3 regions of the Pantoea sp. X-Soil-ISGK-285 genome follow, and region 3 is predicted to be linked to each of the others. Evidence: predicted binding sites of a transcription regulator. Region 3 holds the regulator's gene; each other region holds the start of a gene.

Region 1 (3,281 bases), 1.2 Mb from region 3:
GAAATGACTATCTTCCAGGCTCAGGTGCAGCTCTTCGGTGGCTTCACCAATGACCGCGAACGGTGCGCGTTCACGCTGGCAAATTGCCTCAAACTGCGCCAGCTGATCGGGTGCCACTGCCATCACATAACGTTCCTGTGATTCGTTACACCAGACCTCCAGCGGACTCATGCCTGGCTCATCACTCAGGATGTCACGCAGGTTAAACCGGCCGCCACGACCGCCATCGCTGACCAGCTCCGGCATCGCATTGGAGAGGCCGCCAGCGCCCACGTCGTGGATAAACAGAATCGGGTTCTCATCGCCCAGCTGCCAGCAGCGGTCGATCACTTCCTGACAACGGCGCTCCATCTCCGGGTTATCACGCTGTACCGAGGCAAAGTCGAGATCGGCATCAGACTGACCCGAGGCCATCGATGACGCCGCGCCGCCGCCCAGGCCGATGTTCATTGCCGGACCGCCCAGCACCACCAGCTTCGCGCCTACGGTGATTTCACCTTTCTGCACGTGATCGGCACGGATATTCCCGATGCCGCCCGCCAGCATAATCGGCTTATGGTAGCCACGCAGCTCAGTGCCGTTGTGGCTGGTGACCTGCTCTTCATAGGTACGGAAGTAACCATTCAGAGCCGGACGACCAAATTCATTGTTAAATGCAGCACCGCCCAGTGGGCCATCGGTCATGATTTCCAGCGCGCTGACGATGCGGGCCGGTTTGCCGAAGTCCTCTTCCCACGGCTGTTCAAAGCCAGGGATACGCAGGTTCGATACGGAGAAACCGACGAGGCCCGCTTTTGGCTTAGAACCCCTTCCTGTTGCGCCTTCATCACGGATTTCACCACCGGAACCGGTCGCAGCACCGGGCCACGGCGAGATGGCCGTTGGGTGGTTATGGGTTTCCACCTTCATCAGGATGTGTGCGGCTTCCTGATGCCAGCGGTATTCGCTCTCTCCGGCGTCAGCAAAGAAGCGGCCAACCTCTGAGCCTTCCATCACGGCGGCGTTATCTTTATAAGCAGAGAGCACGTAGTCCGGCGTCTGCTCCATGGTGTTTTTGATCATCTTAAACAGCGACTTTGGCTGTTTCTCGCCGTCGATAATCCAGTCGGCGTTGAAGATCTTGTGACGACAGTGCTCAGAGTTCGCCTGCGCAAACATGTAGAGTTCAATGTCGTTGGGATTGCGGCCCAGTGCGGTAAACGCCGCCACCAGATAGTCGATTTCATCGTCGGCCAGCGCCAGACCCAGTGAGATATTCGCCTGAACCAGCGCCTGACGGCCCTCACCCAGCAGATCGACACTTTTCACCGGCTGTGGCGTGTGATGCGCGAACAGCTGTTCAGCCTGCGCCAGATCGCCGAAGACCGTTTCCATCATCCGATCGTGCAGCAGTGTGCCCAGCGTTTGCCACTGCGCTTCCGTCAGTTGTGGGGCCTGCACATAAAAGGCCAGGCCGCGCTCCAGGCGACGTACCTGCGGCAGGCCGCAGTTGTGGGCAATGTCCGTGGCTTTGGATGACCAGGGCGAAATGGTGCCGGGACGAGGCGTCACCAGCAGCAGACGCCCCTGTGGGGCATGTTCAGCGAGAGAGGGACCATATTTCAGCAGGCGCTGCAGACGGCTCTGTTCGTCAGCGCTTAAGGGCGTGCTGACATCAGCAAAATGGATGTACTCAGCGTAAATATCACTCACCGGCAGATGAGCGTCCTGAAAGCGGGTCAGCAGTTTGTTTACACGAAATGCCGACAGGGCGGGCGAACCACGCAGAATTTCCATTAATAAATCTCTCGTCAGGGCGCCGGGCGACGCTTCATTGGGCGCAACAGGGAAAACGGGGCGTATTATAGAGAAAGCGACCTCGCGACGAAACCGTTTGCGCACAATTTTTGGCGACCCGGATTTGCCTGAATTTTGCGCAAAAGCTGCTATAAAAGTTGCTCAGCGTGATTTTGTTGCGCAAAATGCCCCTCGCTCTGGGAGTTCAAAGAAGACAAATACTGCCTTTAAAAGACAGAGGCCTTAGAGCCAGCGAGAGATAACTATTTGAAACGCCTAAAATTTAATTATCTGTTTATCGGTCTGGTTGCCGTGCTGTTAGCGTTAGCGCTATGGCCATCCATTCCCTGGTATGGGGGTGGGCAGGACCAGATTTCACAGATTAAATCACGGGGAGTACTGCGTGTCAGTACCATCAATTCCCCGTTGACTTACTACACAGTGAACCAATCTCCGGCCGGTATGGATTATGAGCTGGCAAAACGCTTCGCCGATTATCTGGGCGTCAAACTCAAGGTGACAGTACGTCCCAACCTGAGCGATCTGTTTGACGATTTAGATGATGGCAAAGCCGATTTGCTGGCCGCGGGTCTGAACTACAACAGCGAACGCCTGACCCGCTATCAGACCGGGCCAGGCTACTACAACGTTTCGCAGCAGCTGGTCTATCGCGTGGATAAGCCACGCCCTAAAAACCTCGGTGACTTAAAGGGGCGGCTGACTGTTGCGTCTGGATCGGCGTATCTGTCAACGCTGAAGAGCGCGCGGTCAAATCAGTACCCCGATCTGGACTGGGCGATCTCCACCGATCAAAGTCCTAAAGCCCTGCTGGAAGCGGTGGCAGACGGCAAGCTCGACTATACGATTGGCGACTCCGTGACCATCGCTCTGCTGCAGCGCATCTATCCGCAGCTGGCGGTGGCGTTTGACGTCACTGATGAAGAGCCGGTCACCTGGTATGTGCGGCACAGCGATGACGACAGCCTGAATGCCGCGATGCTCGACTTCTTTAACGGTATGGGTGAAGAAGGGGCGATGGCGCGGCTGGAGGAGAAATATCTCGGCCACGTCGGCACCTTTGATTATGTCGATACCCGCACTTTCCTGCGCGCCATCGATAACACGCTGCCTGACATCAAACCGCTGTTTGAGAAGTACGCCACCAGCATTGACTGGCGACTGCTGGCGGCAATCTCCTATCAGGAGTCGCACTGGAACCCGCAGGCCACCTCCCCTACCGGCGTGCGCGGCATGATGATGCTGACCCGTAACACCGCTGAGAGCCTGGATGTGGGCGACCGGACCGATCCCGAACAGAGCATTCGCGGCGGCAGTCAGTATTTGCAGGATATGATGGCGAAGGTGCCGCAGACCATCCCGGAAGATGAGCGCATCTGGTTTGCGCTGGCGGCCTATAACATGGGCTATGCCCATATGCTGGATGTCCGTAAACTCACTGCCCGCCAGGGGGGTAATCCGGATAGCTGGGCGGATGTGAAGCTGCG
Region 2 (3,281 bases), 1.6 Mb from region 3:
CTAAAATTTTCATCTGTTTCTCTCCAGAACGATTAATGGCGGAAGTGACGCATGTCGGTGAAGATCATGGCAATGCCGTGCTCATCAGCCGCCGCAATCACCTCTTCATCGCGGATGGAGCCGCCAGGCTGGATGACGCAGCTCACGCCTGACGCGGCTGCCGCATCAATACCATCACGGAACGGGAAGAAGGCATCCGACGCCATGGCTGATCCTTTTACTTCCAGCCCTTCATCGGCTGCTTTAATGCCGGCAATCTTAGCGGAATAGACACGGCTCATCTGTCCGGCACCGATACCGATGGTCATGTTGTCGCGTGCATAAACAATGGCGTTAGACTTAACGAACTTCGCTACTTTCCAGCAGAACAGCGCATCACGCAGTTCCTGTTCGGTTGGCTGACGTTTACTGACGACGCGCAGCTGGCTGGCATCAACCATGCCGAGATCGCGATCCTGTACCAGCAGACCCCCGTTGACGCGTTTGAAATCCAGTGCAGCAGTACGGTTTTGCCATTGGCCGCAGATCAGGACACGGACATTCTGCTTCGCGGCGGTAATTTTCAGCGCGGCCTCGGAAACCGCTGGCGCGATAATCACCTCAACAAACTGGCGGCTGATAATGGCCTGCGCAGTTGCTTCATCCAGCTCGCGGTTAAAGGCGATGATGCCGCCAAATGCGGAGGTCGGATCGGTCTGGTAAGCGCGATCATAGGCTGCCAGCAGAGAGTCACCGGTCGCTACGCCACAAGGGTTTGCATGTTTGACGATGACGCAGGCGGGTTCACTGAACTCTTTTACGCACTCCAGTGCAGCATCCGTGTCAGCAATGTTGTTATAGGAGAGCGCTTTACCCTGAACCTGCCGGGCAGTCGCCACTGAAGCTTCAGTGATATTCTCTTCTATATAGAAGGCAGCATCCTGATGGCTGTTTTCACCGTAGCGCATATCCTGCTTCTTAATGAAGTTCAGATTCAGGGTACGCGGGAAACGGCCGGCGGGCTGATTACGATCACCGTGATAGGCGGGCACCAGGCTGCCAAAGTAGTTAGCGATCATGCTGTCATACGCGGCGGTGTGTTCGAACGCTTTGATTGCCAGATCGAAACGGGTCTCAAGCGTCAGGCCATTTTCATGGGCATCCATTTCGGCAATGATCGCTTCGTAGTCGCCGCTGCTGACCACGATTGCCACATCTTTATGGTTCTTGGCAGCAGAGCGCACCATGGTCGGGCCACCGATGTCGATATTTTCCACTGCATCTTCCAGTGAACATCCTTCACGGGCGACGGTCTGTGCAAAGGGATAGAGGTTAACGACCACCATGTCGATTGGGCTGATGTCGTGCTGCGCCATAATGGCATCATCCTGGCCGCGACGACCTAAAATGCCGCCATGCACTTTGGGATGCAGGGTTTTGACGCGTCCATCCATCATTTCCGGGAAACCGGTGTAGTCAGAGACTTCTGTGACAGCCAGACCCGCATCCGCCAGCAGGCGAGCTGTTCCGCCTGTGGAGAGCAGTTCGACACCGCGACTTGAGAGCGCCTGAGCAAATTCGAGGATACCGGCTTTGTCAGAGACACTGAGCAATGCGCGGCGTACAGGACGAGTTTGTTGCATGGTGGTTTATCCCTTGGCTTTGTTTCGCGTATATAAGAGCGTTACATCAGGCTTTACAGCGGTTTTCTCTTCTCTATACAGGAAGAAAAAATCAAAAACCTCAGGTAACGCCCCGAAAAGGGGTGTCCGGAACTTCGCCCGGCATTGTAGCGAAAACGTTTGCGTGATGCTCGCCTAAATTTATCTGGCCCGACTAATGTGGATAACATTGTGTGTAACTGCGTATAACAGCCGCTTTTGCTGTGGAATGCAGCGAACGCTCTTTTTTATGCAATTTATGGGTTGCGCCTCTCAGGCAACTCCCTATAATGCGCATCCATCAACACGGAACACCGGCAACGGGAAACGGGTTGAGAGGCACAGGAGACTGCGCCGCCGGAGAAAAACTTCTGAAATAGAGGTTGACTCTGCAGGAGGAAAGCGTAATATACGCCACCTCGCAACAGGACGCTAACGCACTGTTCGCACTGCTCTTTAACAATTTATCAGACAATCTGTGTGGGCACTCGCAGGATTGATATCAGCGTCTCCGGACGTAAAAAATATCAAGTCTCACGAGTGAACACATAATGAAATTCATTATGACGTTTTACAGATGAGCACCGCTTAACTTGTTTAAGCAAATCAAACTTAAATTGAAGAGTTTGATCATGGCTCAGATTGAACGCTGGCGGCAGGCCTAACACATGCAAGTCGGACGGTAGCACAGAGAGCTTGCTCTCGGGTGACGAGTGGCGGACGGGTGAGTAATGTCTGGGGATCTGCCCGATAGAGGGGGATAACCACTGGAAACGGTGGCTAATACCGCATAACGTCGCAAGACCAAAGAGGGGGACCTTCGGGCCTCTCACTATCGGATGAACCCAGATGGGATTAGCTAGTAGGCGGGGTAATGGCCCACCTAGGCGACGATCCCTAGCTGGTCTGAGAGGATGACCAGCCACACTGGAACTGAGACACGGTCCAGACTCCTACGGGAGGCAGCAGTGGGGAATATTGCACAATGGGCGCAAGCCTGATGCAGCCATGCCGCGTGTATGAAGAAGGCCTTCGGGTTGTAAAGTACTTTCAGCGGGGAGGAAGGCGATGCGGTTAATAACCGCGTCGATTGACGTTACCCGCAGAAGAAGCACCGGCTAACTCCGTGCCAGCAGCCGCGGTAATACGGAGGGTGCAAGCGTTAATCGGAATTACTGGGCGTAAAGCGCACGCAGGCGGTCTGTTAAGTCAGATGTGAAATCCCCGGGCTTAACCTGGGAACTGCATTTGAAACTGGCAGGCTTGAGTCTTGTAGAGGGGGGTAGAATTCCAGGTGTAGCGGTGAAATGCGTAGAGATCTGGAGGAATACCGGTGGCGAAGGCGGCCCCCTGGACAAAGACTGACGCTCAGGTGCGAAAGCGTGGGGAGCAAACAGGATTAGATACCCTGGTAGTCCACGCCGTAAACGATGTCGACTTGGAGGTTGTTCCCTTGAGGAGTGGCTTCCGGAGCTAACGCGTTAAGTCGACCGCCTGGGGAGTACGGCCGCAAGGTTAAAACTCAAATGAATTGACGGGGGCCCGCACAAGCGGTGGAGCATGTGGTTTAATTCGATGCAACGCGAAGAACCTTACCTACTCTTGACATCCAGCGAACTTAGCAGAGATGCTTTGGTGCCT
Region 3 (3,281 bases):
AGGTAGGGCATAAACCCTTTATTCGACAGCATCTGATTCTCATTTTTGCAGGATAAACGCGGCAGAGTGTAAAAGGTGCGTTTGCTGCTGTGAAACGGTAATATTTGCCGATTGCTGTTAAAATTTTTGAAGGCAGATTATGTGGTCAGAATATGCATTAGAAGTGGTTGACGCTGTCGCCCGTGGGGGGAGCTTCAGCGCCGCCGCGCAGGAGTTGCATCGGGTGCCCTCTGCCATCAGCTATACGGTGCGTCAGCTGGAAAACTGGCTGGCGGTACCGCTGTTTGAACGGCAGCATCGCGAAGTGGTTCTGACCCCGGCGGGTGAGCATTTTGTCCGGGAAGGACGCAGCGTCATCAAAAAAATGCTTGCCACCCGGCGACAGTGTCAGCAGCTGGCTAACGGCTGGCGCGGCCAGCTAAGCATAGCCGTTGACCGTATCGCTAAACCTCAGCGCACCCGGCAGCTGGTCAAAGATTTCTATCGCCACTTTCCTGATATGGAGCTGATCATCAGCTATGAAGTCTTTAACGGCGTCTGGGATGCGCTGGCCGATGGCCGGGTGGAAGTGGCGATTGGTGCCACTCAGGCGATACCGGTGGGCGGACGTTTTGCTTTTCGGGATATGGGCACGCTTAACTGGCGCTGCGTGGTTGCGCCCGACCATCCTCTGACACAGGCGAGCCAGATAGATGATGACACGCTGCGGAGCTGGCCATCCCTGGTGCTGGAAGATACTTCTCGCGCACTGCCGCGTCGTATGACATGGACGCTGGATAACCAGCGCCGGCTGGTGGTGCCGGAGTGGCAAACCGGGCTCGAGTGCGTGCAGGCGGGATTGTGTGTGGCGATGGTGCCGGGCCATCTGGCCAGGCCACTGCTCGACAGCGGCGAGCTGGTTGAACTGACGCTGCCGGTGGCGTTTCCGGACAGCCCATGCTGCGTCAGCTGGGCAGAGGATCGCGCATCACCGGCGACAGGCTGGTTGCTCAGCTATCTGGGTGATGCGCAAACGCTTAATCAGGAGTGGTTAAGCGAGCATTAACGGCGATAGTCGCGGAACGGGCCATCGGCCACGGAACGGCGCTCAATCAGCGTGGGATGGACCTCAATCGTTTGTGACACTTCGCGTTTACTGGTAATGCGGTCCAGCAGCATTTCCAGCGCTTTCTCACCCAGCTGGGCTTTAGGCTGATGCACTGTGGTCAGGGCCGGTGCAAAATAACGGGCGTTGCGCACATTGTCATAGCCGATCACCGAAATATCCTGGGGGACGCGTAAACCCATCTCGTCGGCGGCGCAAATCGCGCCCATCGCCATGATGTCACCGCCACAGAACACCGCCGTGGGACGCTGCTTCTGCGACAGGATCTGCTGCATCGCCTGATAGCCCGACTCCGGCTCAAAGTCACCCTGCACAATCCACTCGGCGCGTGGCTGAATACCCGCTTCTTCCATCGCCTTCAGGAAACCGGCATGACGTCCGCCACCGGTGTTACGCTCCATCTGGCCGGGGATTGCACCAATATCCCGGTGTCCGCGTTCAATCAGATAGCGTCCCGCCAGATAGCCGCCCTGGAAAGCATTATCCAGTACCGTGTCGGTGAAGTCGGCGCGCGATTCACCCCAGTCCATCACCACCATCGGGATATTGCGGTTCTCTTCCAGCATCTGCAGCAGATCGTCCGGATATTCAGAGCACATCACCAGCAGCCCATCGACGCGTTTCTGCGCCATCATGCTGAGATAGGCGCGCTGTTTTTGCAGATCGTTATGCGCATTACCCAGAATCAGCGTATAGCCTTTGTCAAAGCAGTGATTTTCAACCGCTTCGATAATTTCAGCGAAATAGGGCGCTTCGCTGGAGGTGGCAAGCAGGCCCAGCGTTTTGGTGTGGTTCACTTTCAGGCTGCGCGCCACGGCGCTCGGCGAGTAGTGCAGTTCTTTAATCGCCTGCCAGACCGCGTTGCGCGTCTCTTCAGCCACAAAGCGGGTTTTATTGATGACGTGCGAAACGGTGGTCGTTGAGACGCCAGCGCGTTTCGCCACATCTTTAATTGTTGCCATGAAAATCGGACTCCAGTGCTTATCTAACTCTATGATAAGCGTAGTGTTAAACGTTTGCGTCTGTTCAGGTTTTTTTCCGCAAAAATGCAGCATTCATGGCCAGGAAACAGGCCGCTGGCGGCGTAAAAGCGCCTGAAAACGTGCGCAAACGGAATCAGGGTTGCGCGCGTTGCGCAACAAAGGCGGGATTCTAACAAGGCTGAACGGATAAAACGAGATTTTTACCGGGCCCTGTGGGAAAATGCGATACCCCTGCTAATTGTGTGACTAAGGAGCAAGCAATGAGTACCGATCTTAAACTGGCTTTAATGACCACCGCGGGCTGTCTGCTGATGATTGTGGCCTTTAGTTTTACCGCTATTCTGCACTAAAAAAAAGCCGGGATTATCCCGGCTCTCTTCTGGTTGTTCTGCTGCTCAGCGTATGGTTTTTGGCGTCATCACCCGACGGGCACCAATATAGTGGCGCTGCCAGTAATCTTCTCCTAACGCGCTGATCTGAATATCTTTGCCGGTGCGTGGCGACTGGATAAACTTGCCATCACCCAGGTAAACGCCGACATGGTCCGCAGTACCGCGTCCATTGATACGGAAGAAGACCAGATCGCCTTTCTCCAGCGACTCACGCTTGATCGGCGCGGCATCACGCAGGTGGTACATCTCGTTAGCAGTACGTGGGATCTTAAACTTCACCAGATCTTTATAGGCGTACCAGACCAGGCCGCTGCAATCGAAACCGGTATGGGGAGAGGTGCCGCCCCACTGATAGGGTTTACCCAACTGACCCATCAGCTTGGTCATCGCGGTTTCGCGGGCCTTCTGGTAGCGCTGACGGTGAGATTTGCTCATCTTAATCGTGCCGGTCTCGCTGGTGGTGACCTCAGCGGTTTTCAGCAGGCGCTGATGACCATAACGTTTTTTCTCTTTGTTCTTACTGAGACGGGCGGTTTTTAGCGAGGTCTTTTTAGCAGGCGTCTGTTTCGCGGTGAGTTCGACTTTTTTCAGTTTTTTTGTTTTTAGTTTTTGAACCGGGCTGAGGCGAGTCTTTTTCGTCACCGTTTTGACCGGGCGACGCTTGCGACGCTCATCGTCGCGCGCACTCTTTTTCTCTGCTTTATGCGTACTGACGTTCACCGGCGCGTGAGGCGACGCAGCGGCGATGTTGAAAAACAGTTGCGCAAAGGCCAGCATGAAAAACGTAATGATTAAACGCAT

The links. The regulator PurR, encoded in region 3, represses purine synthesis genes. The targets are predictions, from matches to a motif close to CANGCAAACGTTTGCNTG.
Region 1: a site for PurR is predicted at 1,863-1,880, ahead of purL (phosphoribosylformylglycinamidine synthase). Genes of this name have one in related genera too.
Region 2: a site for PurR is predicted at 1,771-1,788, ahead of purH (bifunctional phosphoribosylaminoimidazolecarboxamide formyltransferase/IMP cyclohydrolase). Genes of this name have one in related genera too.

What each region holds. Positions count from the first base shown of each region.
Region 1 is NZ_AP035938.1:3,083,296-3,086,576, forward strand. Features, by position in the region: gene purL (phosphoribosylformylglycinamidine synthase) at 1-1,776, opposite strand, end outside; gene mltF (membrane-bound lytic murein transglycosylase MltF) at 2,044-3,281, shown strand, end outside.
Region 2 is NZ_AP035938.1:269,027-272,307, forward strand. Features, by position in the region: gene purD (phosphoribosylamine--glycine ligase) at 1-13, opposite strand, end outside; gene purH (bifunctional phosphoribosylaminoimidazolecarboxamide formyltransferase/IMP cyclohydrolase) at 33-1,622, opposite strand; rRNA gene AC6I8B_RS01210 (16S ribosomal RNA) at 2,255-3,281, shown strand, end outside.
Region 3 is NZ_AP035938.1:1,878,554-1,881,834, forward strand. Features, by position in the region: gene punC (purine nucleoside transporter PunC) at 1-32, opposite strand, end outside; gene punR (DNA-binding transcriptional activator PunR) at 140-1,045, shown strand; gene purR (HTH-type transcriptional repressor PurR) at 1,042-2,067, opposite strand; gene cydH (cytochrome bd-I oxidase subunit CydH) at 2,349-2,438, shown strand; gene AC6I8B_RS08975 (C40 family peptidase) at 2,484-3,281, opposite strand.